DNA from 3 places in the Delftia sp. UME58 genome. Region 1 is predicted to be linked to each of the others. Evidence: predicted binding sites of a transcription regulator. Region 1 holds the regulator's gene; each other region holds the start of a gene.
The links. The regulator HrcA, encoded in region 1, represses chaperone genes, less so after heat shock. The targets are predictions, from matches to a motif close to TTAGCACTCNNNNNNNNNGAGTGCTAA.
Positions count from the first base shown of each region.

Region 1 (10,297 bases):
CGACCGGCAGGGCCATGTGCTGCTGGCCAATGCCGCAGCCCACGCCTATGCGCGCAGCCTGGGGCATGGCCTCAGGGCCGGCGATGCCCTGCCTCGGCTGCTCGATGGCCTGCGGGTCCTGGACACGGCAGCCGGCGCATCCGCCGGCCAGCCCTTGCTCACGCACGAGGCGCTTGCCGCCCACGGTCTGCCGCCCAGCAGCGAGGGGCGCGACCCCATGGGACGCAGCCTGATGCTGCTGACCCAGACCTTCGAGGCACCTCCCACCACGGGCTGGCTGATCACCCTGGTCGATATCAGCGATCTGCGCAGCGCCCAGGCCCAGCGCGACCAGGCCATGCAGTTCATCTCGCACGACATCCGTGCGCCCGTGGCCTCCATCATCACCTTGCTGGAGATGCAGCGCGGCGCCGCACAGGCGCCCGACCTCGGCCTCCTGCTGCCGCGCATCGAAGGCTATGCCCAGGCCTCCCTGCAGCTGGCCGACGATTTCGTGCACCTGGCACGCGCCCAGCAGCAGGCGCTGCGCCGGGAACGGCTGGACCTGGGCCTGGTGCTGGACCAGGCCGTGGAAAGCTGCTGGGCCCAGGCCTCTGCGGCCCACGTGCAGCTGGAGTTCCACCTGCCCGAACATGAATGCCCCGTGCTGGGCGATGCGGGCATGCTCCACCGCGCGGCCGTCAACCTGATCGGCAACGCCATCAAATACGGAGCGCGTGCAGATCAGGCAAACCCCGCCACGGTGCAATGCCTGCTGCAGCAGGACGCAGGCCATTGCCGCCTCACCATCCGGGACCACGGGCCCGGCATGGATGGGCAGGCCGTCGCCCGGCTGAGCCAGCCGTTCGAGCGCCTGGACCATCACCGGCACCTCGACGGCGTGGGCCTGGGCCTGGCCTTCGTGCGCACCGTGGCCGCCCGCCATGGCGGGCGGCTTGAGATAGAAAGCATGCCCGGCCAGGGCAGCGCCTTCAGCGTCGTGCTGCCGAAAGCGCAACAGGCCTGACCTGACATCCCAGGGATACGGATGCGGAAAACGAAAAAGCCCTGAAGTCTTTCAACTTCAGGGCTTTGCGTTTTTTGGTGCGGCTGGCAGGAATCGAACCCACGACCCCTTGGTTCGTAGCCAAGTACTCTATCCAGCTGAGCTACAGCCGCAACGCTTCGCATTGTAGCAGCGGGTTTTGGGGCTCCCGGACAAAAGCGCCATATTTCTGCAAAAAAACCGGCAGCCGCATCCACCGGCAACCGGGCGATGGCCCGCCATGCGGCAGCCCTGCGCCCAGCAAAAAAGCCTGCCGCCCGGAAGGGCGGCAGGCTTTCCATACCAATGGATGGTAGGGCCTCCCAGAGTCGAACTGGGCACCAACGGATTATGAGTCCGCTGCTCTAACCAAGCATGAGCTAAGGCCCCTGATTCACCAAGGCAGCGCGTATGCACGCCATGGCAAACAACTATTGTAGGGCCTAACCTGCGGGACTCAGCGCTTGTGGCTCAGCGCGTTGCTGACCAGCTTGGAGGTGATGTCCACGATCTGGATCATGCGGTCGTAGTGCATGCGGGTGGGGCCGATCACGCCCAGCGTGCCCACCACCTTGCCGTCGAGCTCGTAGGGCGCGCTGACCACGGACAGCTCCTCGAAAGGCACGACCTGGCTTTCACCGCCGATGTAGATGCGCACGCCTTCCGCCTGGCTGGAAAAATCCAGCAGCCTGAGGATCTGGGTCTTTTGCTCGAACAGGTCGAAGGCGCGGCGCAGATTGCCCATGTCGCTGGAGAAATCGCTGACCGACAGCAGGTTGCGCTCGCCCGCGATGACCACGTCTTCCTGGGCGCTGGTCATGGCCTCCGTGCCGATGTTGACGGCCGCCTGCATGAGCGTGGCCACCTCGCCGCGCAGCAGCTCCACCTCGCCCTTGAGGCGCTCGCGCACCTCTTCCATGGCCAGGCCCGCGTAGTGGCTGTTGAGGAAGTTGGAGGCTTCGATCAGCTGCGAGGCCGAGTAGTCCACATCGGTGAAGATGACGCGGTTTTGCACGTCACCGTCGGGCGATACGATGATGACCAGAAAGCGCCGCTCCGACAGCCGCACGAATTCGATGTGCTTGAACACCGAGGTGCGGCGCGGTACCAGCACCACACCCACGAACTGGGAAAGGCTGGACAGCAGGTTGGCGGCGTTGGCGATGACTTTCTGCGGCTGCTCGGGCGCGAGTTCGGGCGTCACGATATCGGCACGGTCTGCGGTGAGCATGGTGTCCACGAACAGCCGGTAGCCCCGGGCGGTCGGAATGCGGCCCGCCGAGGTGTGCGGGCTGATGATCAACCCCAGGTCTTCGAGGTCAGCCATCACATTGCGTATCGTGGCAGGCGACAATTCAAGCCCCGACGCACGCGACAGGGTTCGCGAGCCCACAGGCTGGCCGTCAGCGATATAACGCTCGATCAGCGCTTTGAGCAACAACTTGGCACGTTCGTCGAGCATGTGATGATTTTAATGATGTAATTTGCCGGAAATGACGTCCACGTTTCGCCACGTTGCCTTGATCGGGAAGTACCACGCTCCCAGCGCAAGCGCCCCGTCCGAGAATGCCAGCAACGCGCTTGAGCGCATTGCGGACTTCCTCAGGCGCCAGGGCTGCGAAGTCGTGCTCGATACCCAATCGGCCCTGCACGCAGGGCTCACAGACTACCCCACCCTCGATGTCGATGGCCTGGGCAGGCATTGCGACCTGGGCCTGGTCGTCGGCGGCGACGGCACCATGCTCGGCGTGAGCCGGCACCTGGCGCAATACGGAACGCCCCTGATCGGGGTGAACCAGGGCCGCCTGGGCTTTGTCACCGACATCGCGCTGGAGGACTTCGAGGCCACGCTCACGCCCATGCTACAGGGCGAATACGAGGAGGACCTGCGCCCCCTGATGTGCGCCCGCGTGATCCGCGACGGCCAGTGCGTGTTCGAGGCCCTGGCCATGAACGACGTGGTGGTCAACCGCGGCGGCACCTCGGGCATGGTGGAGCTGCGCATCGAGGTGGGCGGCCGCTTTGTCTCCAACCAGCGCGCCGACGGCCTGATCGTGGCCACGCCCACGGGCTCCACGGCCTATGCGCTGTCCGCGGGCGGGCCGATGATGCATCCGTCCATCCCCGCCTGGGTGATGGCACCCATTGCGCCGCACAACCTGTCCAACCGCCCCATCGTGCTGTCCGATGCCAACGAGGTCACGATCGAGGTCGTGGCCGGGCGCGATGTCAGCGCCAATTTCGACATGCAGTCCCTGGCCTCGCTGCAGCACGGCGACCGTATCCTCGTGAGCCGCGCCCACCACAGTGTGCGCTTTCTGCACCCCAAGGGCTGGAATTACTTCGCCACGCTGCGCAAGAAACTGGGCTGGAACGAGGGAGGCGCCTGACCATGGCGCTCAAGCGCATCGTTCTGCGCGACTTCGTGATCGTGCAGGCCCTTGATCTGGACTGGCAGGCGGGCTTCACCGTGCTGACCGGGGAGACCGGCGCCGGCAAATCCATCCTGATCGACGCATTGCAGCTGGCCCTGGGCGCCCGCGCCGACGCCGACGTGGTGCGTGAAGGCTGCACCCAGGCCGATATCTGCGTGGAGTTCGACGGCTGCGCACGGCTGCGCCCCTGGCTGGAGGCCGCAGGCCTGGCCTGCGAGGACAGCGGCCTGCTGCTGCGGCGCACAGTGGACGCCCAGGGCCGCAGCCGCGCCTGGATCAACGGCACACCAGCCACGGCCACGCAGCTGCGTGCCCTGGGCGAGCAGCTCATCGACATCCACGGCCAGCATGCCTGGCAAAGCCTCACGCGGCCCGATGCGGCGCGCGCCCTGCTGGACGCCTATGCCGGCATCGACAGCCGCGAGGTCCAGGGCTGCTGGAGCCGTTGGTCCCAGGCCCGGCAGGCGCTGCAGCATGCGCAATCCGCCCAGGACAGCCTGCAGCGCGAGCGCGAGCGGCTGCAGTGGCAGATCACCGAACTCGACAAGCTGGCCCCGCAGGCCGACGAGTGGGACGACCTCAACGCCCAGCATACGCGCCTGTCCCATGCCCAGACGTTGATCGATGCGGCACAGACCACGCTGCAGATGCTGGAAGACGACGAGGCCGGCGTGATCAGCCCGCTGGGCCGCGCCAGCCATCTGATCCAGAACCAGGAGCACCTGGAGCCGGACTTCCAGAACATTGCAGACGTGCTGGCCTCATGCATGGCCCAGGCGCAGGATGCGCGCCATTCGCTGCAAAGCTATCTGCGCCGCGCCGACCTGGACCCCGAGCGCCTGGCCGAGCTCGATGAGCGCCTGTCGCTGTGGATGCAACTGGCGCGCCGCTACCGCCGCACGCCCGATGAATTGCCCGCGCTGCTGGCCGGATGGCGCCAGGAACTGCAGCAGCTGGACGCCGCCGTGGACATCGAGGCCCTGCATGCCGCCGAGCAATCGGCGCAGCAGCACTACCAGGCCAGCGCCCGGGTGCTGTCGCAGCAACGCGCCCTGGCCGCGCCGCGCCTGTCGCGCGCCATCACCCAGGCCATGCAGGGGCTGGGCATGGAAGGAGGCCTGTTCGAGGCCGCCCTGTCCACGGCCGACTCCCCCGGTGCCTTTGGCGTGGACAGCGTGGCCTTTCTGGTCGCCGGCCACCCGGGCGCCAGTCCCAAGCCGATTGCCAAGGTGGCCTCGGGCGGCGAGTTGTCGCGCATTTCGCTGGCGATTGCCGTGACCACCAGCGAACTGGGCGAGGCCGGCACGCTGATCTTCGACGAGGTGGACTCGGGCGTGGGCGGCGCCGTCGCCGAGACCGTGGGCCGCCTCATGCACGCACTGGGTCGATCGCGCCAGGTGCTGTCCGTCACCCATCTGCCGCAGGTTGCCGCCTGCGCCGACCAGCACTACCTGGTGGCCAAGCAGCGCGCAAGGCAAGGCACGCTCAGCACCGTGCAGCCGCTGGACAGCGCCGCACGCGAGGCCGAGCTGGCGCGCATGCTGGGTGGCGAGCGCCAGTCCGAAACCACGATGGCCCATGCCCGCGAAATGCTGGCCATGGCGCGCCAGGCACCCGCGCCCCGCCCGCCCCCGCGACGGGCCGGCCGGCAGCGGCCACCGGCCGATGCCGAACGCGCACGATCCAAGCCGGGACGTGCGGCCAACGGCGCGCGCAACACCAATGGAGGCTGATGCCATGTCGCTTGAGATCGTGCTGATCACCGGGATGTCCGGATCGGGCAAATCCGTCGCCCTGCATGCGCTGGAGGATGCCGGCTACTACTGCGTGGACAACCTACCCCCCGAGCTGCTGTCCGCCTTCGTCGAACTGGAGCATGGCCGCCACAGCAACAAGGTGGCCATCGCCATGGATGCGCGCAGCGCCGGCGGACTGCCCCACCTGCCCGGTCAGCTGGAACGGCTGCAGCGCCAGGGCGTCGTGCCCCACCTGGTCTTTCTGGACGCCACCACGGGCACCCTGGTGCGGCGCTTCTCCGAAACCCGGCGCCGCCACCCGCTGTCCCAGGGGCCGGTCGCCGAAGGCCGCCGCGCCCTGGTGCAGGACATAGAAAACGAGCGCGAGCTGCTGGGCGACCTGCGCGAGAAGTCGCATGTCATCGACACCAGCCACCTGCGCTCGTCCCAGCTGCAAAGCTATATCAAGGAGCTGATTGCGGCCCCGGTGGGCCAGATGACCCTGGTCTTCCAGTCCTTCGGCTTCAAGCACGGCCTGCCCTCGGATTCCGACTATGTGTTCGATGTGCGCATGCTGCCCAACCCGCACTACGAACCCCAGCTGCGCCCGCTGACCGGCATGGATGCACCCGTGGCCGAGTTCCTGCGCCAGCAGCCCGGCGTGGACCAGATGCGGCGCGACATCCAGCAGTTCCTGGAGTCCTGGCTGGACATGATGGCCAGCAACCACCGCAGCTATGTCACCGTGGCCATAGGCTGCACCGGGGGACAGCACCGCTCGGTCTTCCTGGTCGAGGAGCTGGCACGGCACTTCGCCCCGCGCTGGCCCACGCTGTGCCGGCACCGATCGCTGGACAGCCGGCCCACGCTCAAGCCTGCCGACTTGCTTGCGCACGACATCTGAGCGCCAGGCCCCGCCTCCGGAACACTGCGATGCAAGGCACGCCGTTGACGAATGCCCCCCGTGTGCTGCTTGTGGAGGACGACCCCGCCATCGCGCGCACCGTCTGCTATGCGCTGGAGCGTGACGGCATTGCCGTGCGCCACTGCCTGCAGCTGGCCGATGCACGCGCGCAATGGCAGGCGCAGCCGCCCGATGCCCTGCTGCTGGACGTGGGCCTGCCCGATGGCAACGGCCTGGACTGGTGCCGCGAGCTGCGCCAGGCCGGCGCCGTCGTGCCCCTGCTGGTGCTCAGCGCACGCGGCGAGGAAATGGACCGCGTACTGGGCCTGGAGCTGGGCGCCGATGACTACCTGACCAAGCCCTTCAGCCCGCGCGAGCTGGTGGCCCGCACCCGCGCCCTGCTGCGGCGCGCACAGCGCCTGCAACCCGCTGCAGCGACCAGCCCGACGCCCGCCGGCACCCTGTTCAGCATCGACCAGCAGGGCCAGCGCGTACGCATGCAGGGTGTGGCGCTGGATCTCACGCGGCGCGAGTACCAGCTGCTGCGCTGCCTGCTGGAGCGCCCCGGGCGCATCCTCAGCCGCGAGTTCCTGCTCGACAGCATCTGGGGCCAGGACAGCGACAGCACGGACCGCACCGTGGATACGCACGTCAAGACCCTGCGCGCCAAGCTGCGCGCCCAGGCGCCGCAGCAGGACTTCATCACCACCCACCGCGGCATGGGCTACAGCCTGACGCTGCCGGGCTGAGCCACCGCAGCACGCCATGCGCCTCGGACTGCGGCTGTTCTTCGCCTTTTTCGTCATCAACGGCCTGGCCGCATTCTTCGTGCTGCGCGTCTTCATGGTCGAGGTCAAGCCCAGCGTGCGCAAGGTGACCGAGGACACCCTGGTCGAGACCGCCTACGCCCTGGCCGCGCTGGCCAGCGACGACATGGCCAGCGGCGTGCTGCAGCAGCGCCCCGCCGACAGCCGCTTCGCGCACCACATGCAGGCCTATGCGAACCAGTCCGTCAAGGTCTGGATCTGGGACGCACGCAAGACCAGCCTGGACATGCGCGTCACCGTCACGGACCAGAAGGGCCTGGTGCTGTTCGACTCCGCCGGGCTGGACCAGGGCGCCGACTACTCGCGCTGGCGCGACGTGTACCGCACGCTGCGCGGCGAATACGGCGCACGCACCACGCGCGAGGTGCAGAACGACGAGGCCAGCAGCGTCATGTATGTCTCGGCACCCATCATGGTCGATGGCCGCGTGGCGGGCGTGCTCACCGCCTCCAAGCCCGCCCACTCGGTGCAGAAGATCGTGGACAGCGCGGAAAGCAAGATGCTGCGCGGCGGCCTGCTGTTCCTGCTGCTGTCGGCCGGCGTGGGCTTTGCCGTCACCTGGTGGCTGGTCATCCATGTGCGGCGCCTGCGCAGCTATGCCCAGCAGGTACAGGCTCCCACACTCAACGAGGCTGCCTCGCCCACCACGGCGCCCCCCATGCCCGAGGCCCCGCGCATGCCCGGCGAACTGGGCGAGCTGGCCCGCGCCATGGAGAACATGCGCAGCCGCCTGGAAGGGCGCGACTACATCGAAGGCTATGTGCGCGCCCTCACGCACGAGCTCAAGAGCCCCGTGGCTGCCATCCGTGGCGCAGGCGAGCTGCTGCAGGAAGACCTGCCATCGGCCGACCGCGAACTGTTCGCGCGCCAGGTGGTGGACCAGTGCCAGCGCCTGCAAAACCTCGTGGACCAGTTGCTGCGACTGAGCCAGCTGGAGCAGCGCCGCGCCCTGCACCCGCACACGGCCTGCAGCCTGCAGGCCTGTGCCGGGCAAGCCATGGCACAAGTGCACGGCGCAGCGCACCAACGCCGCATCCAGCTGGTGCTGCAAGGCCAGGACAGCAGCGGCCCCTGGGAGCAGGATCTGGTGGTGCTGGCCCTGAGCAACCTGCTCAGCAACGCCATCGACTTCGCCCCCGAGGGCAGCAGCATCCACGTGGACCTGGAGCCCGGCCGCGTCAGCGTGCGCGACCACGGCCCCGGCGTGCCCGAGGCCCTACTGGGCCGGCTGGGCGAGCGCTTTTTCACCACCCCCCGCCCCAACGGGGAGCGCAGCGGCACTGGACTGGGCCTGTCCATCGTGCTGCGCATCATGCTGCTGCACGGCGGCAGCATGCAGGCCACCAACGCCCAGCCCGGGCTGCGTGTCACGCTGAACTGGCCACTGCGGGCACACTGACGCCCACATACGCCCCCACACACACCCACATCGGCCCTGCGAATCCGACTTCACACCCGCTTCACACACTTCATTCCGGCCACACAGCCCCCGCCCAGACTGCGTCCACGATCAACGAACGGGATGTGGAATGAAGAACCGACTGCTTGCCAAAGGCGTGGCCCTGCTGGTCATGCTGGGCCTTTTGATGCTGGGCCTGGGCCTGATACACGACGTGGTGCGGGACCGCATACGCAACCGCGACAACGCCGTGCAGGGCGTGGTCGCCAGCCTGGCCGGCCGCCAGACGCTGATGGGCCCGGTGCTGGTGCAAAACTGCACCGAGACCACGGGCGTGGAAAAAGGCAGCAAGACCGAATGGACCACGCGCCAGTTCCAGCGCATGCTGCTGCCCGACCAACTGCGCCACCAGGCCACGGCGCGCATGGAAGAGCGCTCGCGCGGCCTGCACCAGGTCAGCACCTATGCCATGCAGGACAGCATCAGCGCCAGCTTCACGAACGCCGCCCAGTATCTGGAAAAGCCCTCCATCGAAACGGCTGCCAACCAGACCGTGCGCTGCGGCGCCCTGCGGGTGGCGCTGTCGCTCACCGATCCGCGCGGCATACGCTCGGCCACCATCGAAGCCGATGGCAAGAGCCTGGACGTGGGCCCCGGCACATCACTGGAGCGCTACTCGCAGGGCCTGCAGGCGGAACTGGCGCCGGCCCTGCTCAAGAAGGACGGGCCCCTTGAACTGAAGATCGCCCTGGAACTGGTGGGCACCGAAAAGCTGGCCTTCGTGCCGCTGGGCAGCCACAGCCAGGTCCAGTTGTCGGCCGACTGGCCCCATCCCTCGTTCGGTGGAAGCTTTCTGCCCAACCGGCGTGAGATCAGCGACAAGGGCTTCGAAGCCAGCTGGAACCTCTCGGCCCTGGCCTCGTCCGCACGCCAGGCCTTCACCGACCAGCAGCCGCTGTGCCAGCCCGGCCGCCGCGACATGGAGGAATACGCGGCCACCGCCCATACCCCCAACAGCGGCCCTTGCCTGGAATCGCTGGACACCGACTTCGTGGACCCCATCAACGCCTACTCGTTGAGCGACCGCGCCACCAAGTACGGCCTGCTCTTCGTTGTGCTGACCTTCGTGGCCGTCGGCCTGTTCGAGGTACTCAAGCAGCTGCGCGTGCATCCCATCCAGTACCTGCTGGTGGGATCGGCGCTGTGCAGCTTCTTCCTGCTGCTGATCAGCCTGTCGGAGCACATGGGATTTGCCAGCGCCTACGGCATTGCCGCCTCGGCCTGCGTGCTGCTGCTGGCCTACTACGCCAGCCACATCCTGGGCAGCCTGCGCCGCGGCCTGCCGTTTGCGGCGGGCATCGCCGCACTCTACGGCCTGCTGTACGTGCTGCTGCAACTGGAGCAAAGCGCGCTCATCGTGGGATCGATCGCGCTGTTCGCGGTGCTGGCCCTGATCATGGTCTGCACGCGGCATGTGGACTGGTATGCCTTCGGCCGGCAGGATGGCGACCGCGGAGGTGAAGACGCGGGCACCCCACCCACCGTGGGAGCGCTGCAGCCATGAGCACCATCACCGCCATCAGCGATATTCGCAGCCCGGACAATCAGGCGCTGGAGCGCCAGCGCTGCGAGCAGGCCTGGCAACAGGCCGTGCAAAGCGGGGACCGCCATGCCCTTGGCTCCCTGCGCCTGCACATTGCCGACGCCACCGCACGCGCCAGGCGCACGCCCGGCGCGCGGGAGCAATGGCTGGCCTGGATGCTGCTGCGATGCGCCCTGCTGCTGCCGCGCCGCAGGTTCTAGCCAGCCGGTCCGGCCGTGGCCTCAGCCCGCGAATTGCGCATCCAGCAGCTTGCGTACCGGGGCTGGCAGGCCCATGTCGGCCCAGGCCCCGGCATCGGCCCAGCAGCCCTGGCCGTCCGGCGTGGCGGCATCGATGCCGCCGCTCTGCACGCGCACGCGCACCGGATGC
Region 1 covers NZ_LZZV01000055.1:355,097-365,393, forward strand. The annotation lists gene A9976_RS17170 (CHASE2 domain-containing protein) at 1-1,006, shown strand, start outside; tRNA gene A9976_RS17175 (tRNA-Arg) at 1,082-1,158, opposite strand; tRNA gene A9976_RS17180 (tRNA-Ile) at 1,336-1,414, opposite strand; gene hrcA (heat-inducible transcriptional repressor HrcA) at 1,482-2,486, opposite strand; gene A9976_RS17190 (NAD kinase) at 2,518-3,414, shown strand; gene recN (DNA repair protein RecN) at 3,417-5,192, shown strand; gene rapZ (RNase adapter RapZ) at 5,197-6,099, shown strand; gene creB (two-component system response regulator CreB) at 6,129-6,848, shown strand; gene creC (two-component system sensor histidine kinase CreC) at 6,865-8,325, shown strand; gene creD (cell envelope integrity protein CreD) at 8,456-9,889, shown strand; gene A9976_RS17220 (hypothetical protein) at 9,886-10,128, shown strand; gene mutY (A/G-specific adenine glycosylase) at 10,150-10,297, opposite strand, start outside.

Region 2 (10,297 bases), on a different contig from region 1:
CCTGATCGGCGTGCTGCAGCAGCGCGAGCGCTTCGACGCCGTGGTGGTCGAGGCCAGCGGCGTCTCCGATCCCTGGCGCATTGCCCAATTGGGCCTGGCCGATCCCGCATTGGCGCTGGACGGCGTCATCGTGGTCGTCGATGCCGCTGCCCTGCCCGGGCAGGCGGCCGATCCGCTGCTGGCCGACACGCTGCAGCGCCAGGTGGCCAGGGCCGATCTGGTCATCGTCAACAAGACCGATCTGGCCGATGCCCGGACCCTGGAGCGCGTGCACGGCTGGATAGCCAGCCACGCGCCAGCCGCGCAACGCTGCGATGTGCACGAAGCCCGGGTGCCCGTGGAACTGCTCAGCGGCGCAGCCCTGCTGCGTGGCGTGCGGGAGGTCTCATGGGGTGCCAGCACTGCGCGCCCCATGCATGGCCGGCAGTTCGAGACCTGGTCCTGCCAGCCGCCCGGGATGCTGTCCGAGACGGCCCTGCAGGCGTGGCTGCAGGCCATGCCGGCTGGCGTGCTGCGGCTCAAGGGCGTGGTGCAGACCGGGGCGGGCCAGTGGAGCGAGCTTCAGTTTGCCGGGCGCAGCGGCCGGCTGCGTGCCGCATCAGCGCCCGCGCCCGCGCAGCAGCAGGTGCCCGCCATCGTGGCCATCGGCCTGGCCGGGCAGCTGCCGGTGGCCGCGCTGCAGGCGCTGGTGGCAGGCGCTGCGGGCGTCAGGGCTGCGGGCCGTCCCGCATGAAATCCTGGGCCGCCTGCTGCAGCCACTCGCGCAGGCTTTGCAGCGGCGGGTAGTTGCCGCGGCTCGTGGGCCAGGCCAGGTAGTAGCGCTCGGCGCTTTCCATCTCGGGCAGATGGGGCAGGGCACGCACCAGGTCGCCCTGGGCCAGTTCGCGCTCGATCAGAAAGCGCGGCAGCAGGGCCACGCCCACGCCGGCGATGGCGGCCTGGGCGGCGGTGGCGAACTGGTCGAACAGCATGCCCTGGCCCTCGGCCATGGGCGCATGGTGCACGGACAGCCAGCGCTGCCAGGCATCGGGGCGCGAGGCCAGGTGCAGCAGCGGCGCCTGCAGCAGGTCCTGGGGCTGGGCAAAGCGATGCTGGGCCAGCAGGGCGGGGCTGCAGGCAGGCACCACGGTCTCGCTCATCAGAAAGGCCAGCTCGGCGCCCGGCCAGTGCGGCAGGCCGAAATGGATGGCGGCGTCCACGGCTTCGAGCTGGAAGTCGAACTGGGACAGTCGCGTCGTCAGGTTGATGGTGATGCCCGGGTGGGCGCTGAAGAACTGCGGCAGGCGCGGCGCCAGCCAGCGCGTGCCGAAGGTGGGCAGGATGGCCAGGTTCAGGCTGCCGCCGCGCGGGTTGGCCCGAAAGCCCAGCGTGGCGGTGGAGATGCGCATCAGCGCGCCGCGTATCTCCTGGGCATAGGCCTGGCCGGCCGGACTGAGCCGCACGGTCTGGCGCTCGCGCACAAAGAGTTCCGCCTCCAGCCGCTCCTCCAGTGCGCGGATCTGGCGGCTGACGGCGCTTTGCGTCAGGTGCAGCTCGGCCGCGGCTGCCGTGAAGCTCTGGTGCCGGGCCGCCGCCTCGAAGGCGCACAGCAGGGACATGGGGGGCAGGAAACGGCGGGACAGCAGCATGGCGGAGGGCGGTGGGGCAATCGTGGGAGGGGGCATTCTGTTTGGGAATGACCTATGGGCCTGATTATCGTTTGACCAGGCTCAAGGCGCAGACCTAGCATGCGTGCCAGGAATCCACCCCGCCGCAGGGCTGCCCTGTGGCTCCAACTTCAGTCCCCACGAGCACCATGTCCTCTACGCCTGCCCACACCTTCGTGCCCTCCGACGAGATCCGCGCACGGTTTTCCAGCGCCATGTCCGAGATGTACCGCGATGAAGTGCCACAGTACGGCACGCTGATCGAACTCGTGGCCGACATCAACCAGCGCACGCTGCAGGCCGAGCCCGCGCTGCTGGCCCGGATGCAGCGCAGCGGCGAGCTTGCCCGCCTGGGCGTGGAGCGCCACGGCGCCATCCGCGTGGGCACGGCGGCCGAGCTGTCCATGCTGCGCCGCCTGTTCGCCATCATGGGCATGGAGCCCGTGGGCTACTACGACCTGTCGGTGGCCGGCGTGCCCGTGCACTCCACGGCCTTCCGTCCCGTGGGCGATGCGGCGCTGCTGGCCAACCCTTTCCGCGTCTTCACCTCGCTGCTGCGCCTGGACCTGATTGCCGACGAGGCGCTGCGGGCCCAGGCGGGTGCCATCCTGGCGCAACGCAGCATCTTCACCGAACGCGCGCTGGCGCTGATCGCCCAGGCCGAGGCCCATGGCGGCCTGGCCGACGCCGATGCCGACGCATTCGTGCGCGAGGCGCTGGAGACCTTTCGCTGGCACAGCGAATCCACCGTGGACGGCGCCACCTACGACGCGCTGCACAAGGCCCACCGCCTGATCGCCGACGTGGTCTGCTTCAAGGGTCCGCACATCAACCACCTGACGCCGCGCACCCTGGACATCGACGCGGCCCAGGCCGCCATGCCCGAGCGCGGCATGGACGCCAAGGACGTGGTCGAAGGCCCGCCGCGCCGCGCCTGCCCCATCCTGCTGCGCCAGACCAGCTTCAAGGCGCTCAAGGAAATCGTGCGTTTTGCGGGCGATGCCACGGGCGCGGGCTCGCACACGGCGCGCTTCGGCGAGATCGAGCAGCGCGGCGTGGCGCTCACGCGCAAGGGCCGCGCGCTCTACGACCAGCTGCTGGCCCAGGTGCGCGACATGGGCAGCGCGGGCAGTGCCGCACCCGACTACGGCAGCCGCCTGGCCCAGGTCTTCGAGGCTTTCCCCGACACCCATGAGCAACTGCGCCGGCAAGACCTGGCCTTCTACCGCTTCACGCTGAGCGACGAGGGCGCCGCCCTGGCCGCAGGCGAGGCCGCAGCGGCCGCCGCGTCCGACCTGGACGCGCTGGTCACCCGCGGCCTGGCCCAGGCCGAGCCCATCGTCTACGAAGACTTCCTGCCCGTGAGCGCGGCCGGCATCTTCCAGTCCAACCTGGGCGGCGAAGAGCAAAAGCAGTACGCGGCCCATGCGGCCCAGCAGGCCTTCGAGGCCGACCTGGGTGCCCGCGTGCATGACGAGATCGCGCTGTACGAGCAGGCCCAGCAGCGATCCATCGACCAGCTGCGCAGCGCGCTGCGCGGCCAGGCCACCAAGGTCGCCGCATAAGCGCCGACCCGGGCTGAGCCCGCCACCGTCGATCCCCTTCCCCGGGGCGCATGCACAGGCGCCAGGCCTGCGCGTGCGCCCCTTTGTTTTTGCCATTTGCCGGAGGCCTTCATGAGCACCGCAGACCAGGGCGCGTCGTCGCCCACCGCCCATCTGTTCAACCCGCTGTTCGCACAGCCCGAAGGCTCGCCGATCCGCGAGCTGTTTCCCTACCTGAGCCGTCCCGGCATGCTCTCGCTGGCCGGAGGCTATCCATCGCCCAGCCTGTTCGATGCCGAAGGTTTGCAGCAGGCCGCCGTGGCCGCGCTGCAGCAGGATGCCGCCACCAGCCTGCAGTACGGCGCCAGCGAAGGCCAGCTTGCGCTGCGCGAAGCCCTGGCCGCGCTGTGCGCCACGCGCGGCATTGCCTGCACGCCGGCCGACATGATCGTGACCACGGGCTCGCAGCAGGCCTTCGACCTGCTGGTAAAGGTGCTGGTCGAGCCCGGCGATCCGGTGCTGGTCGAGGTGCCCGCCTACCCGGCCACGCTGCAGACCCTGAAGCTGGCCCAGGCACAGGTCGTTGCCGTGCCCACGGACGAGCAGGGCCTGGACACCGAGGCCCTGGCCCGCCTGCTGGCGCAGTGGCCCCATGCGCGTCGCCCCAAGCTGCTCTACACCGTGCCCAACTTCTCCAACCCGGGTGGCACCCTGCTGCCCGCGGCGCGGCGCACGGCCCTGGTGGAGCTGGCACGCGAGCATGGCTTTGTCATCGTCGAGGACGACCCCTATGGCGAGCTGCGCTTCAGCGGCCAGCGCGAACCGTCGATCTACGAAACGGGCCTGGCGCTGTGCGGCGCCCAGGCCAATCCCGTGGTCTACCTGTCCAGCCTGTCCAAGACCGTGGCGCCTGCGCTGCGCATCGGCTGGATGCTGGCCGACGCCCAGCTGCTGCGCCGCTGCACCATCGCCAAGCAGACGGCCGACCTGTGCACCTCGCCGCTGGCGCAGATGATCGCCGCGCACTATCTGCGCTCGGGCCGCTATGCGCCCCAGCTGGCCCAGGCCTGCGCCGAGTACGCGGCGCGCATGGATGCGCTGTGCTCTGGCATGCAGTCGGCCCTGGGCGATCAGATCCGCTTCGTGCGGCCTGCGGGGGGCATGTTCGTCTGGGCCCGGCTGCTGCCGCCGCAGCGGCTTGCGGGCGACTCCCAGGCCCTGGCCCGTGCGCTGTTCACGGCAGCGGTGGAGCAGGGCGTGCTCTATGTGCCGGGCAAGGCCTTCTTCCCGGCCGATGCGGCAGACAAGGCCGGCCTGTGCATGCGCCTGTCGTATGCGGCGCCCACCGTGCCCCAGATCACCGAGGCCGTGGCGCGCCTGGGCCGGGCCTGGGGCCAGGCCGTGTCCTGAAAGACATCGGCAAAAGCGTTCGTGCAATGACAAAGGCCGCCCGAGGGCGGCCTTTGTCTTGCTGGGCAAACCGGGCATGGCGCAAGGCCTGCCCGGTTGCGGCGGGCAATTACATGCCCATGCCGCCCATGCCACCCATGCCGCCCATGTCGGGCATGGCAGGGCCGCCTTCAGCCTTGGGAGACTCGGCGATCATGGCTTCGGTCGTCAGCAGCAGCGATGCCACGGAAGCGGCGTTCTGCAGGGCCGTACGCGTCACCTTGGTCGGGTCCAGAATACCCATTTCCAGCATGTCGCCGTAGGTGTCGTTGGCAGCGTTGAAGCCGTAGTTGCCCGAGCCGTTCAGCACGGCGTTGACCACCACCGAGGGCTCGCCACCGGCGTTGGCCACGATTTCGCGCAGGGGCGCTTCGATGGCCTTCATGATCAGCTTGATGCCGGCGTCTTGCTCGGCATCGCCGGTCTTCAGGTCGCCCACGGCTTGCTTGGCACGCAGCAGAGCCACGCCGCCGCCGGCCACGATGCCTTCTTCCACAGCAGCGCGGGTAGCGTGCAGGGCGTCTTCAACGCGGGCCTTCTTTTCCTTCATCTCGACTTCGGTGGCAGCGCCAACCTTGATCACGGCAACGCCGCCAGCCAGCTTGGCCACGCGCTCTTGCAGCTTTTCGCGGTCGTAGTCGCTGGTGGCTTCTTCGATCTGGATGCGGATCTGCTTGACGCGGGCTTCGATTTCAGCAGCTTGGCCAGCACCGTCGATGATGGTGGTGTTTTCCTTGCCGATTTCGATGCGCACTGCCTGGCCCAGGTCTTCCAGGGTCACCTTGTCCAGCGCCAGGCCCACTTCTTCAGCGATGACCTTGCCGCCAGTCAGGATGGCGATGTCTTCCAGCATGGCCTTGCGGCGGTCGCCGAAGCCAGGAGCCTTGACAGCCACAACCTTCAGGATGCCGCGGATGGTGTTCACCACCAGCGTTGCCAGGGCTTCGCCTTCGACGTCTTCTGCAATGATCAGCAGGGGACGGCCGGCCTTTGCCACGGCTTCCAGCGTGGGCAGCAGGTCACGGATGTTGCTGATCTTCTTGTCGAACAGCAGCACGAAGGGGTTGTCCAGCAGGGCAACCTGCTTTTCAGGGTTGTTGATGAAGTAGGGCGACAGGTAGCCGCGGTCGAACTGCATGCCCTCGACGACGTCGAGTTCGTTGGCCAGCGACTTGCCTTCTTCAACGGTGATCACGCCTTCCTTGCCGACCTTGTCCATGGCTTCGGCAATGATGCTGCCCACGGATTCGTCGGAGTTGGCGGAGATCGAGCCGACCTGGGCGATTTCCTTGGAGGTGGTGGTGGCCTTGGATTGCTTCTTCAGCTCTTCCACCAGGGCGGCGACAGCCTTGTCGATGCCGCGCTTCAGGTCCATGGGGTTCAGGCCGGCGGCCACGTACTTGGTGCCTTCGCGGACGATGGCCTGTGCCAGCACGGTGGCGGTGGTCGTGCCGTCACCGGCGATGTCGTTGGTCTTGGAGGCCACTTCCTTCACGAGCTGGGCGCCCATGTTCTGCAGCTTGTCCTTGAGTTCGATTTCCTTGGCGACCGAGACACCGTCCTTGGTCACGGTGGGGGCGCCGAAGGAGCGCTCCAGCACCACGTTGCGGCCCTTGGGGCCCAGCGTGACCTTGACCGCGTTGGCCAGGATGTTCACGCCTTCAACCATGCGGGCGCGTGCTTCGCCGCCGAAAACTACGTCTTTTGCTGCCATTTCAATTCTCCGGATTCAGTTGGAAAGTGCGGTTTCGAAGCGCGGATTACTTTTCGACGACTGCGAACAGGTCGTCTTCCTTCATCACCAGCAGTTCGTCGCCATGGACCTTGACGGTCTGGCCGCTGTACTTGCCGAACAGAACGCGGTCGCCGACCTTCACGTTCAGAGCGATCACTTCGCCCTTGTCGTTCTTCTTGCCGGGGCCCACTGCCAGCACTTCGCCCTGGTCGGGCTTCTCGGCGGCGTTCTCGGGGATCACGATGCCCGAAGCCGTCTTGGTTTCGTTCTCGAGGCGCTTCACGATCACGCGATCGTGCAGGGGACGCAGGTTCATACCAACTCCTAAATCATCAACAAAGTTGAAACAAAGACTTGCCGGCCCGGCGGGCCGGCATTCGAAGCAATGTGGAACAGAGGACTGTTAGCACTCATTCCCAACGAGTGCTAATAATAAGGCAATTCGGCCAGGTTTCAAGGGGTAGGGTCGGATGTGCCGCAGTGTGTGCGTGCGGAACGCCACTACACATTAGTTTTTCCGCCACTGATCTTTAGTTTCTTCTGGGCGCCCGCGCTGGCCAGCGGCGACGCGCGGCCTGCTGGAGCACACAGAACTTCCGGCGAAACGCTGGCGCTGACTCACCATGCTTGCGGGCTGTGTCCTAACCTCGCATTGAGGGCGCCCTGGCCGCAGGGCTGAGCGCACCCAAGATCAGCCAGCCGTGCAGAGTGACTGCCCTAGATCAGGCGCGAACGAGGACCGAAGCCTCGGCTGGTGACCTCTGCGGAGTGCTCCGCCTTCGTGGCGCGATGACAGGCCAGTCCTAAAGAGGGCCTTGACCAGGTCGGGCGCGGATAAGGAGTGAAGCCTCTAGCGAGGACCTATGAGGGGGTTGAGCGCTCGGCCGCCCTGCCACACTGGCGCGATAAGTGGTGAGAATCGCTTGGATGGCTCAAATCGAGCCTGAGTAACGCGCTCCCGGGGACTTCGCGGCCGCCATGCCCCCGCTGCAGCGAGACTGATGCGAGACACGAGGAGCGCTTAGCGCCCCGTAGAAAGGCTTGCCTCGCACAAGTGCAGCTGTCGGCCACGAGGCGGCGTTCAGGAGCGACCGGCTCGGAGTGCCTTAGAACCGGGCGACGCCCAACAATGGACAAGCGATGAATCGAAACCAGTACTTGGTCGGCGAGGTAGCAAGTTTTCGGGACTGGCTCGCGCTAAGCCTACAAGGGCAACCGGTGCCCTTCACTGTCGGGCACCGTCACTATGCGAGTCTGCCGGCAGCGATGAACGCCTACGCGTGGCCATTGAGAGCCAAAGCCGGTCTGCCAAACCCGCACAATGGCTACCCGTACGTCCATCCCATCGTGCCGCCACTTGCCACCGGCGCAACCCTTGCGAACAACGCGGTGGTGCTGGACGCGCTGCAAAATGCCTTGCGCAGGGCATTCCGTGACGAGCACACCCTTGCGCTAGCAGGAGCGGTTGCGGGTATCCTTCACTGGGGAGGGGTCTACACAACGACGCCAAATGGCGGAAACAAGCCATGGTTGGCGCGCCACCACGCGAACCTGCACGCGCTCTTGACCGCCGTGGTCCTTGACCATGCTAACGGCGACGACGTGAGCACAGTGGAGGGCCTTCGGTTCAATGCCGGAATGACCAAGGTGTATGCATTGCTGATCGATGACTTCATCATCTACGACAGCCGAGTGGCGGCGTCTTTAACGTGGCTTGCTAATCACTGGTGGACGAACGTCAGGAACTTGCTGCAGGTGAACTTACCGACTCATCTCCGGTTTGGAACTTTGCCGGCAAATGGCAGTGCCCACGGTCACCGCAATGCGGCTCCCGGAATCTTTCCCGGGATTACCCGAGCCGAGGTTCACTACACCTGGAACGTGCGTGCCAATTGGTTGCTGTCTGACGCACTGCTCAATGCCGGCCAGGCGAGCCAGTTCGCAACGCTGCGCGAGATTGAGGCTGCGCTCTTCCAGATGGGCGAGCGGGTCATGTAGGTATGGGCGATCGAGAGCTGGGGTCGCGTTCACTTCAGGTCGGGCGCGGATGAGGAGCGAAGCCTCTGGCGATGACCTATGTGGGGTGGTTTCGAGTGCTCGGCCGCCCTGCCTCACTGGCGCGATGAGGGGTGAGCATCGTTTGGATGGCTCAAATCGAGCCAGAGTGGCGCGCTCCCGGGAATGTCGCGGCCAACATCCCGCCCGCTACAGGGAGGCTTACGCGAGACACCAGGGGGCGCTTAGCGCTCCGTAGAAAGGCCTGCCCTCACACAAGGACAGCTGGCGGCCATAACTAGACGTTAACGCCTGACATACACTTCAACGAAGTCATAATGCTCTGAGACTTCGCAACATCGAAAATAGGCTCATGACGCCTATCGCCGACAATTTACATTCAGTTTGGGCCGACCTTCAGATGTTCTATAGTTACGAATTGCGTTTAGCTGGATGAAGTTCACTGTCACCAACCGAATTCAGTCTTCAAGACATCTCGAATTTCAAACTTCACAAATGAATAAGCAAATAACAAAGTTTCAGCATCAAGTTCCACAACATTACCTGCGCTTGTGGTTTGATCCAGAAAATCACGTGTGGTTGCACGATTTGCTCGAAGATAAAAGCTCACCCAGGGCGACCAGGAGAATTTTGGGCAACGACTACTTCTACGAGGATGATGCCGCAAATCCAAGTAATGAAATAGAGAATTATTTGGGAGATATAGAGTCTGCAGTCGCTCCGCTACTCAAAAGTATTTCTAAATTAGATCCTGAGAATCTCACGAGTTCTGTGTCACGAGAAGAGGCTATGTGCGAGGAAGCAGCCCGGCTTTTGTCTGCACCAGACGCGAAAAAAAATTTGCTAGATTTCATCAGTGCTCAACTCATACGCACCTCGCGTACAGTAGAGGAAATTGAAAGTTCCATACAAGCAAGCGGCCTATCGGACGTGGAAAAGAAGCTACTCCAACAACAGAATCGGCCTTATGAACTCGTAAAGCTTGGCATGAATCGACTGCCCGCTCGATTGATTAATGGCTATAAGATAGTTCTTAGTTATGTAGAAGATAATAGTCTTGTAACTAGCGACCACCCAGTGTCGGAGATACTAATAAATACTAATTTTCTACCGCAAACCGTTTATAACGTACTCCATGAAAATGACACCATCCTTTCCGTCCCTCTTGGGCCGAATTTTCACTGCTTTCTTCTGCCGGATACAGACGCTGAAAGCAAAATTATCCAATTTCGAACAACGCTAGCTCCCTGGACAAATACTCCAGGGATTGATTCGGCCATAGTATGGCGCCGACTGCAACCCCAAATTATTAAGCAACTTCGTATTTTGCACACAGGATTTGGTCGAAAATTTTTAATCAGCGCAAAAAATGAGAATGACCTTATTAAAGACTCGCCATTTATCAAAAAATCCAAAGAATCTTGAAAGCTTGGTGTTCACGTGTGGAGTTTGGATATGGGTATTAATATAGCAATATGATCGCCCGATGCTTTGCAATAAGCTTCCGTGTTTGCCTTGCGCTCGGAGCGCCTCTTAACGGGCAGAAGAACATCGTAGGCCAAGAGCGCAGATTCCTCGTACTCCCAGGAACCGTACAGATAAAGCAGTCGCTGAACCAGGACACTCAAACCGGCGGCAATGGGTCGCTAGCTGCCACACGAGAGCCCTTGACAACCCGCGACGCCGCAGCACATCGGCCTTGAGCGCTTGAGCCTCGGCCGATAGCTCGCTATTCAGCCTTGCTGGCCAAAAAATCTAAAGTACAGTGGCGCGTTTCCCGTGCAGACGAAAGTAAAGTGGCGCATCTCTCTAAAGATCGATGGCGCATGGCTTGCGAGGACGTGAGAAATCAACGAGTTATCGGCGTGGCGCGCTGCGTGTTCATTGGCGTTCCGCAGTGTGCAGCG
Region 2 covers NZ_LZZV01000052.1:253,128-263,424, reverse strand. The annotation lists gene A9976_RS14240 (GTP-binding protein) at 1-733, shown strand, start outside; gene A9976_RS14235 (LysR family transcriptional regulator) at 708-1,628, opposite strand; gene A9976_RS14230 (VOC family protein) at 1,796-3,211, shown strand; gene A9976_RS14225 (PLP-dependent aminotransferase family protein) at 3,323-4,600, shown strand; gene groL (chaperonin GroEL) at 4,710-6,353, opposite strand; gene A9976_RS14215 (co-chaperone GroES) at 6,400-6,690, opposite strand; gene A9976_RS14210 (hypothetical protein) at 7,515-8,372, shown strand; gene A9976_RS14205 (DUF4238 domain-containing protein) at 8,886-9,815, shown strand.
Region 2: A9976_RS14215 (co-chaperone GroES) is a predicted target of HrcA. The motif match lies at 6,778-6,804, and genes of this name have one in related genera.

Region 3 (10,297 bases), on a different contig from region 1:
ACCTGGACGCCGCCGCCGTGCGTGCCTTGCGCACCACGCCCGCCACGGGCATTTCACAGGAGTAGCCGCCATGCAATGGAACACACTTGCCGAGCACCTGTTCGGCCCGGGCCACCAGATTCAGGCCAACGGCGATTTCCTCGAAGGCCACGCCGTGTTCGATGGCCAGACCCTCGCCATCGTCGGCACCACGGGCCACGCGCCCATCGGCGTGCGGCTGGCCCTGGCCCAGGCCCGGGTGGTGCTGGAGACGGTCGGCGCGCACCCTGGCCGCCCCATCGTGCTGCTGATCGACACGCAGGGCCAGCAACTGCGCCGCCATGACGAGCTGCTGGGCATCAACCGCGCCATGGCCCACCTGGGCACCTGCATCGACCTGGCACGGCGCCGGGGCCACCGCGTCATCGGCCTGGTCTATGACCAGGCGCTGTCGGGCGGCTTCATCACCTCGGGCCTGATCGCCGATGCCTGCTACGCCCTGCCCGAGGCCGAGATCCGCGTGATGCGCATCCCCGCCATGTCGCGCATCACCAAGCTGCCCGAGTCCCTGCTCAATGCCCTGTCCGAGTCCAACCCGGTGTTCGCGCCCGGCGTGAGCAACTACGTGGCCATGGGCGGCGTGCGCGGCCTGTGGCAAGGCGATCTGCAGGCGGCGCTGCGCGACGCCCTGGCCCACAGCCCGCGCGAGGACATGCGCGCACTGGACGGCGCCGAGCGCGGCGGCCGCAAGCTGGCCGCCGAGGTGGTGCAGCGGGTTCTGGCCGCTGGATGAAGGCAGGCCGCAGCATGCTGGACACCCTGCACCGCCACCAGCTGGTGGACCTGGGCCCGCAGGCCTGGGCGGACCTGCTGGAACGCCCCTGGGATGCGCAGGCGCGCGAGATCCTCACGCACTGGCGCGACCATGCACTGCCGCTGGTGGTCGCGCGGCAGTCGGCCGACCACGCCGGCGCCGGCCGGATGGCGCTGGGCCTGCCTGCGCCCGGGCGCTGGCAGCGGCGGCGCATGGGCTTCGATGTGGCGCGCGGCGCGGCCATCGGCACCCGCGAATTTCCCTCGCTGGACGAGCTGATGGCCTCGCCCCTGGCGGTGTCCGACGCCCTGCGGCAGGCGCTGGACTCCTTGCAGCAGCGATTGCACACGGCCGGGGCGACGGGCTTTGTCTTCGGCAGCCACGGGTGGCAGTGCCTCACGGGCCTGCCCTATCTGCGGCCCGGCTCGGACATCGACCTCTGGGTGCCGGTCGATGGTGCCGAACAGGGCGATCGGCTGGCCGCCCTGCTGCAGGCCATGCCGCAGGAAGGCCCGCGCGTGGATGCCGAGCTGGTGTTTCCCGGCGGCTGGGCCGTGGCCTGGCGCGAATGGGCCGCCTGGCGTGCAGGCAGGGTGCGATCGGCCCTGGTCAAGGGCCTGCACGGGGTGGCACTGCGTGAAGACCATGAATGGTGTGCGTCGGCTGCGGCGCCTGGAGTTCCTGCATGAAACCTGCCCTTCTCCACCCGGCCCGGGCCTTGCCATCGACCGGGCATATCGGCCGCGCGGCCACGCTGGCCCTCTACGACGAACTGTCGCTGACACCCAAGCCCGGCCTGGTGACCCTGGTGGACCGCGGCAGCCATGACGACATGGATGCCCACAGCTTCATGCGCAGCCTGTTCGCGCTGCGCAGCTACTTCCCCAAAATGGCCCAGGCGGGCAGCCAGGGCGCATCGTTTCCCGTGCTGGAGCGCCTGGGCATCGAGGCGGAGCAGCGCATGCTGGCCGCCACCGGCGGCATCAACACCCACCGTGGCGCCGTCTTCATGCTGGGCCTGCTGTGCGCGGCCGGCGGCGCGGTGCTGGCCGAGCAGGCCTGCATTCCCGGCCCCGCGTGGCTGCGCGAGGCCCTGTGCCGCCACTGGGGGGATGCGCTGCAGCAGCGCAGCCTGCGGACCTCCGCCCTGCCCGGCGGCATCGCCGCGCGCCGCCACGGCCTGCGGGGCGCCTCGCAGGAGGCTGCCCTGGGTTTTCCCGTCCTGTTCGACACCGCCGTGCCGGCGCTGGCCAGAGCGCATGCCAGCGGGCTGCCCGCTCCCTTGGCGCGGCTGGAGGCCCTGTTCCACATCATGGCGGTGCTGGACGACTGCAACCTCGCCCACCGCGCGGGCATGCAGGGGCTGCGCCATGGCCAGGATGCCGCGCGGCGCTTTCTCCAGGCAGGCGGCTGCGCGCATCCCGACGGCCTGTCCAGGGCGCAGGCCATTTGCGACGATTTCGTGGCGCGCCGCCTTTCGCCGGGCGGCGCGGCCGATACCCTGGCGGCGGCCTGCTGGGTGCTGCGTATCTGCGAGCGGCCATGAGCTTTGCACTGCTGTTTTCGGGCCAGGGTACGCAGCATCCCGCCATGCTTCCCTGGCTGGCGGACGATGCATGGACACAGGCAGTCTGCGAACAGCTGCAGGTTTCGCACTGGCGCGACAGGTTGGCGGATGCGCCGTGGGCCGAGTCCAACGCCGTGGCCCAGCCCCTGCTGGCGGGCCTGGCCATGGCCGCGTGGATGCAGCTGTCCCCGCAACTGCCCGCGCCTTCGGCCGTGGCGGGCTACAGCGTGGGGGAACTGCCCGCATTCGGTGCCGCGAGCGCGCTGGATGCCTGCGACATCGTTGCCCTGGCCGCGCGCCGCGCGGCTGCCATGGACCGCTGCGCCCAGCAAATGCCCGGCGGCGGGCTGCTGGCCGTCAGCGGCCTGCCGCCCGCACGCATGGCCGCCCTGCTGGAGAAGACCGGGCTGGCCGTGGCCATACGCAACGGCCCCGAGAACCTCATCCTGGGCGGCCCCCATGCGGCGCTGGAGCAGGCGCTGGCGCTGGCGGCCCGCCAGGGCGCGCATGCCACCCGTCTGCGCGTGCAGGTGGCTTCCCACACCCCGTGGATGCGCCAGGCCGCCCAGGCCTTCGCACAGGACCTGGACCAGGCGGCCGTGCACGCGCCCGCCGTGGCGCTGTTCAGCAACACGGCCCGGCGCGTGCGTGACGCCGCAGGCGCCCGCACGGCCCTGTCCGAGCAGATAGCGGGCACGGTGCACTGGGACGACTGCATGGACAGCATTGCCGCGCGCCAGGTGCGGTGCGTGCTGGAAATCGGCCCCGGCCAGGCGCTGGCACGCCTGTGGAACCAGCGCCATCCGGACATTCCGGCCCGCTCCTGCGACGACTTCCGCAGCGCGGCAGCCATTGCCGGCTGGATAGGCCGGCACTGCGGGGACTGACGCCCCGGGGCCTTGCGCCTGAGCCTTTGCGCCGGAGCCTTTGCGCCGGAGCCTTTGCGACTGAGGCTCTGCGCCGGTTTCGTGACCCCCTTGATTTCTAGACCCAGGAGACAACCACCATGAGCCAAGACCTTGCACCGTCCCTTGCACCTTCCTATCCCCCATCTGCAGAGCTGGCCCGCAATGCGCGCGTGAGCGGGCGCGCCGCCTACGACCGGCTCGTCGCGGAGGCGGACGCCGACCCGCAGGCGTTCTGGGGCCGGCTCGCACGCGAGTTCGTCGCGTGGAAGCGCCCGTTCACACGCGTGCTCGATGAAAGCCGCGCCCCGTTCTACGAATGGTTCAATGACGGCACGCTCAACGCCAGCTGGAACTGCCTGGAGCGCAACATCCAGCGGGGGCTTGGCGAGCGCACGGCCCTCATCTTCGAAGCCGATGACGGCGCGGTGACGCAGGTGACCTATGCGCAGCTTCTTGTGCGGGTCAATCGCCTGGCCAACGCCCTGCGCAGCCTGGGTGTCGGCAAGGGCGACCGCGTCGTCATCTACATGGCCATGTCGATCGACGGCGTGGCCGCCATGCAGGCCTGCGCACGCATAGGCGCCATTCACTGCGTGGTGTTCGGCGGCTTCTCCGCCACGGCGCTGCGCGACCGCATCGCGGACACGGGGGCCTGCGCCGTCATCACGGCAGACCAGCAAGTGCGGGGAGGACGGCAATTGCCCCTCAAGAGCATCGTGGACGAGGCCCTGGCCCAGCCCGGCTGCGAGCAGGTCCGCCACGTGCTGGTGGCACGGCGCACGGGCGGCGCCATCGCCATGCACCAGCCCCGGGACCTGTGGCTCGACGAAATCACCGCAGCCCGGAGCGATGTCTGCGAACCGGAATGGGTGCAGGCCGAGCATCCGCTGTTCCTGCTCTACACCTCGGGCTCCACCGGAACCCCCAAGGGCGTCCAGCACGCCACGGGAGGCTATCTGCTGCATGCCGCCGTGACCTGCGCCTGGACCTTCGACCTCCAGCCCTCCGATGTCTTCTGGTGTACGGCGGACATCGGATGGGTGACCGGCCATACCTATATCGCCTACGGCCCGCTGGCGCTGGGCGCCACCCAGGTGGTGTTCGAGGGCGTGCCCACCTACCCGGACGCGGGACGCTTCTGGAAAATGATCGAGGCCCACGGGGTGACGGTCTTCTACACGGCGCCCACGGCCATTCGCTCGCTGATCAAGGCCGCCGACGCCGATGCGCAGGTGCATCCCGCGCGCTACGACCTGGGCAGCCTGCGCATCCTGGGGTCCGTGGGCGAGCCGATCAATCCCGCCGCCTGGCACTGGTACCACGAGCAGGTGGGCGGGGGCCGCTGCCCCATCGTCGATACGTTCTGGCAGACGGAGACGGGCGGGCACATGATCACGCCGCTGCCCGGCGCCACGGAACTGGTGCCGGGCTCCTGCACGCTGCCCTTCCCGGGCATTGCCGCCGCCGTGGTGGACGAGGCCGGCAACGAGCTGCCCTGGGGCGACAGCGGCATCCTGGTGATCAAGCGCCCCTGGCCCTCCATGATCAGGAACATCTGGGGCCATCCCGAGCGGTTTGTCGCCAGCTACTTTCCCGAAGAGTTCAAGGGCCGCTACTACCTGGCGGGAGACGGCGCGGTCCGCGATGCGCGCACCGGCTACTTCACCATCACCGGCCGCATCGACGATGTGCTGAACGTCAGCGGCCACCGCATGGGCACGATGGAGATCGAGTCCGCCCTGGTGGCCATGACCGACCTGGTGGCGGAGGCCGCCGTCGTGGGCCGGCCCGACGACACGACGGGAGAGGCCATATGCGCCTTCGTCGTCCTCAAGCGTTCGCGGCCCAGCGGCGCCGAGGCGGCCGACATCGCCAGGCTGCTGCGGGAGTGGGTGGCCAAGGAGATCGGGCCGATCGCCAAGCCCAGGGACATCCGGTTCGGGGACAACCTGCCCAAGACCCGCAGCGGCAAGATCATGCGGCGATTGCTGCGCAGCATTGCACGCGGCGAGCCCATCGTGCAGGACACCTCCACCCTGGAGAACCCGGCGATCCTGGAGCAGCTGTCACAGGCCTGCTGAAGGCCGGGCGGCAAGCCACAGGCGATGCAGCGCCGTCAGGCCGCGAGACCCGCGAGGCAGCTCGGCCGCTCAAGCATCCCAGATGCTGGAGAACAGTTGCCGGGCGCGGCCCGCAGGGCCTGGTGGATTACGGTTGCGGCAAGCCCGGCACGGTGGTATCCAGCGGCGAAGCTGCAGCCGGCCTGCTGCAACTGGGCCGGCAGATTGAAAGCCTGCTGGAAAAACTGTAATGCTCTCCCGGCAATATGCGCCCACCGCTGGCAAGCAGGGTTTCCAAAAATCGCTCAGACTAGGCACAAACGACTTTTGGCACTCCAAAAATGAGTGCAACCGTCTGAAAAACCCACGGAACTTTGGCTTTAGCACTCGGTCATAACGAGTGCTAATATGAAGGAATGGAAGAAAGGAACTCTGCAATGACAAACGCCTCCGGCTCCATTGCGACCACCTTGGCACCCGCTAACCCCTGGGCCCTGGTGCCGCCTCTGGGCAATCTGGATGCCTACATTTCCGCGGTCAACCGCCTGCCCATGCTCACCCTCGAGGAAGAGCAGGACTATGCCCGCAAGCTCAAAGAACACAGCGATCTGGACGCCGCAGGGCGTCTGGTGATGTCCCATCTGCGCCTGGTGGTTTCCATCTCGCGCCAGTACCTGGGTTACGGCCTGCCGCACGGCGACCTGATCCAGGAAGGCAACGTGGGCCTGATGAAGGCTGTCAAGCGCTTCGACCCCGATCAGAACGTGCGCCTGGTGAGCTACGCCATGCACTGGATCAAGGCCGAGATCCACGAGTACATCCTCAAGAACTGGCGCATGGTCAAGGTCGCCACGACCAAGGCCCAGCGCAAGCTGTTCTTCAACCTGCGCTCCATGAAGCAGGGCCTGAAGTCCGACGCCGCCATGGCCGAGGACGGCGCCATGCTGCGCGATACGCTGACCTCGGGCGAGATCGACGCCGTGGCCGAGAAGCTCAACGTCAAGCGCGAAGAAGTCATGGAGATGGAAACGCGCCTGGCCGGTGGCGACGTGCTGCTGGATCCCTCGCCCGGCGACGATGGCGAACAGGCCTTCGGCCCCATCGCCTACCTGGCCGATGGCGCACACGAACCCACGGCCATGATCGAGTCGCGCCAGCGTGACCATCTGGCCACCGACGGCATTGCCATGGCGCTGGAGTCGCTGGATGACCGCAGCCGCCGCATCGTCGAGGAGCGCTGGCTCAAGGTCAACGACGACGGCTCGGGCGGCATGACGCTGCATGAGCTGGCCGCCGTCTACGGCGTGAGCGCCGAGCGCATCCGCCAGATCGAGGTGGCTGCCATGAAGAAGATGAAGAAGGCCCTGGCCGAATTCGCCTGATGGCCTGACGGCCTGGGCTGACAAGCCGCTTCAAGACAAACCCGGATAATCTCCGGGTTTTTTATTGCCCGCAGCCTTTGCGGCCCACACGCCCCCATGCCCGCCAGCGCCATCTCGCCATTACGCCGCCTCTTCGCCAATGCCTTGGCCACAGCCCTGGCCTCGGCCCTGCTGCCTTGCGCTGCCGTGGCGGGCGACGACTGGCCCAGCAAGCCGCTGCACCTGATCGTCGGCTTTCCCGCCGGCTCCTCCCCCGACCTCACGGCGCGCGCCCTGGCCGAGCCGCTGGAAAAGCGCCTGGGCCAGCCCGTCATCGTCGAGAACAGGGTGGGCGCAGGCGGCAACATCGCGGGCGAGCAGGTGGCCCGTGCGCGCGACGGCCATACCTTCAGCGTGATGATCAACGGCAACCTGACGATTGCCCGCCTGCTCAACCCCGCTGTGCGCTACGACCCTGTGAAGGATCTGCAGCCCGTCAGCCTGATCGGCGTGGCGCCCCTGGTGCTGGTGGCTCCGGCCGGCGCGCCCGAGGGCCGCGCCTTCCTGGAGGCCGCTGCCCAGGCTGGCAGCCGCTGGAGCTACGGTTCCCCAGGCGTGGGCACGGTGGGCCACCTGGGCATGGAGCTGCTCAAGAGCCGCTCCGCGCTCAGGCCCGAACACATCCCCTACCCCGGCTATCCGCAGGTGTTCAACGCCATCCAGGGGGGCGACCTGCAGCTGTCCATGCTGCCGCCCGCACTGGCCATGGCCCAGGTGCAGGCCGGCAAGCTGCGCGGCGTGGCCGTGACCTCGGCCGCGCGCAGCCCGCTGGCGCCGGGACTGCCCAGCCTCAAGGAGCTGGGCGTGGGGGATTTCGATCTGGAGATCTGGAACGCCGTGGCCGCGCCCAAGGCCATGCCTGCGGCCCATGTACAAAAGCTGGCCGAGGCGGTGGGCGAGATCGTGCGCTCGCCCGAGATGCGTGCACGCCTGGCCGCCCAGGGCTGGCAGGCTGTCGGCAGCTCGCCCGAGGGCCTGGCCCTGCGCATACGCCAGGACGTGACGGCACTGGGCCGCATCATCCGCGAACAGGGAATCCACGCGCAATGACGTGCTCGATCACACTGCCATGACCGCTGCCCAAGCCTTCACCGAACTCAACGCCTGGCAGGTCATGGCCTGGGGCCTGCTCTTCTTCGGCGTGCTGTACACGGCCGGCGGCTGGGGCATGACGGCGCTCACGCGCTGGCTGCAGCGGCGCGGCACGGGCCGCGTGCTGGACACGCGCCCGCTCAAGCCCGACCAGTTGCGCCGCGAATGGCGCCAGTCGCTGCATTCGGTGCTGATCTTCGGCATCGGCATGATCGTGCCCTGGGGCCTTCTGCAACTGGGCTGGGCGCGGCTGGAGCCCGATGCAGGCCCCTGGCGCATCGCCATCGAAATCGTGGTGCTGCTGATCTGGAACGATGTGCATTTCTGGATCAACCACCGCCTGCTGCACACGCGGCTGCTGGGGCGCTTTCATGGTGACCACCACCGCTCCATCGTCACCACGCCGTGGTCCACCTACAGCTTTCATCCCGTCGAGGCGCTGATGCTGGGCAACGTCATCCTGCTGCCCATGGTGGTGCATGACTTCAGTTTCTGGTCGCTGGCCTCGGTGCCGGTACTCAGCCTGCTGCTCAACGTCATAGGCCACTCCAACTACGACTTCTTCCCCGGGGTGTCCGACACGCATGCGCTGGCCGCCAGCCGGCGCCACCATCTGCACCATGCCCGGCCCAATGGCAACTACGGCTTTGCGCTGGCCTTCATGGACCGGCTGATGCGCACGCGCGTGGCACTGCCCCCCACGGCCCGGCCCAGGACTGAATGAGCCGACCGACCGCCCGCCACATCCAGCCACGGCTGCCCCGGCTGCGCCACTGGCGCGACCTGCAGTCGCTGGCCTATCTGGTGGCGCTGCCGCTGATCGTGTGGTGGCAGTGGCGGCATGGCTGGAACCTGTGGCTCTACGGGATCGAACTGTTCCTCACGCTGGGCGTGGGCGTCATCCACCACAACCACACGCATTTGCGCATGTGGCGCGGGCGCTGGACCAATCGCTTCACGGACTACTGGCTGACCCTGCTGCAGGGCCACCCGACCTTTGTGTTCTGGCCCGCCCATGTGGCCAACCACCACCGCTTCCGCCATGGCCCGCGCGACATGGCACGCACCTACCGCTTCGGCGGCGACCACAACCATCTGCTGGGCTACCTGCTCCACCCGCTGCAGGCCGGCTGGGTGCTGTACCCGCTGTTCCTGCGCTGGCTGGGACAACTGCGCCGGCACTGGCCCGGCGCCTTCCGCTACTGCATGGGCCAGTATCTGCTGTGGCTGGGCAGCTGGGCGCTGCTGCTGTCGCTGGATTGGCAAAAGGCCTTGCTGCTGGTGATCGTTCCCCAGCTGCATGGCCTGCACTGGCTGCTGGCCACCAACTATCTGCAGCACGCCCATGCCGATGGCCGGCCGCTGACGCGCGGCCAGCGGATGGACAGCGCCACGCCACTGAACTACGCGCGCAACTTCGAGGGCTGGGTCAATCCGCTGCTGTTCAACATCGGCCTGCACACGGCCCACCACGAGCGGCCCCAGGCCCACTGGTCCGAGCTCACGCGCCTGCACAGCGAACACTACCGCCAGCGCGTGGCCCCTGCGCTCAACGAAGGCGGACTGCTACCCTACATGGCCCGCGTCTTCGTGCTCGGCACGGTCTGGCCGCCGGCGCGCACGCGTGCGCAAATGCCTTCCGGAACATACGACTGATACGACCCTGAACCCATGCCCGTCGCCTATTCCAATGTCTATCTGCATGCCGCAGGCATGTTCCTGCCCGGTGAACCCGTGGACAACGCAGGCATGGATGCCTACGTGGCGCCGCTCAACCGCCTGTCCGAGCGCCTCAAGCGCCGCATCCTGGCCGAGAACGGCATTGTCCAGCGCCACTACGCCATAGACGCCGAAGGCCGCACCGTCCACAGCAACACGGCCATGGCCGCCCAGGCCATCCATGACTGTCTGGTACAGGCCGGGCGTGCGCTGGGCGATGTCGGCTTCCTGGCCAGCGGCTCCTCGGGCGGCGATGCCCTCATGCCCGGCTTTGCCAACATGATCCAGGGAGAGATGGCCGCGCCGCCCATGGAGACCCTGTCCGTGCACGGCGTCTGCGCCGCCAGCGTGGGCGCGCTGCAGGCAGCGGCCCAGGCCGTGGACCGCGCGCCCGACTCGCTGGCCCTGGCCGTGGCCAGCGAAATGCCCTCGCGCCTGTTCAAGCGCTCGCGCTTCGCGGCCCAGGGATACGACACGGATTTCGACGCCCACTTCCTGCGCTGGATGCTGTCCGATGGCGCAGGCGCCGTGCTGCTGGGCGGCCCGCAGGCCCTGCCCCATGCACCCGGCCTGCGCCTGAAGCTGCGCTGGACGCACCTGCGCAGCTTTGCCGGCGACTACCCGGTCTGCATGCAGCTGGGCCTGACGCCCGACCGTGCCACCAGCCACCTGGACTTTGCCGCCTGGGGCGATGCCGAGGCCGCAGGCGCGCTGTCGCTGCGCCAGGACATCCGCCT
Region 3 covers NZ_LZZV01000038.1:30,173-40,469, reverse strand. The annotation lists gene A9976_RS11570 (biotin-independent malonate decarboxylase subunit beta) at 1-65, shown strand, start outside; gene A9976_RS11565 (biotin-independent malonate decarboxylase subunit gamma) at 71-772, shown strand; gene mdcG (malonate decarboxylase holo-[acyl-carrier-protein] synthase) at 787-1,482, shown strand; gene mdcB (triphosphoribosyl-dephospho-CoA synthase MdcB) at 1,479-2,339, shown strand; gene A9976_RS11550 (acyltransferase domain-containing protein) at 2,336-3,247, shown strand; gene acs (acetate--CoA ligase) at 3,367-5,349, shown strand; gene rpoH (RNA polymerase sigma factor RpoH) at 5,766-6,710, shown strand; gene A9976_RS11535 (tripartite tricarboxylate transporter substrate binding protein) at 6,807-7,799, shown strand; gene A9976_RS11530 (sterol desaturase family protein) at 7,819-8,565, shown strand; gene A9976_RS11525 (fatty acid desaturase) at 8,562-9,497, shown strand; gene A9976_RS11520 (3-oxoacyl-[acyl-carrier-protein] synthase III C-terminal domain-containing protein) at 9,513-10,297, shown strand, end outside.
Region 3: rpoH (RNA polymerase sigma factor RpoH) is a predicted target of HrcA. The motif match lies at 5,709-5,735, and genes of this name have one in related genera.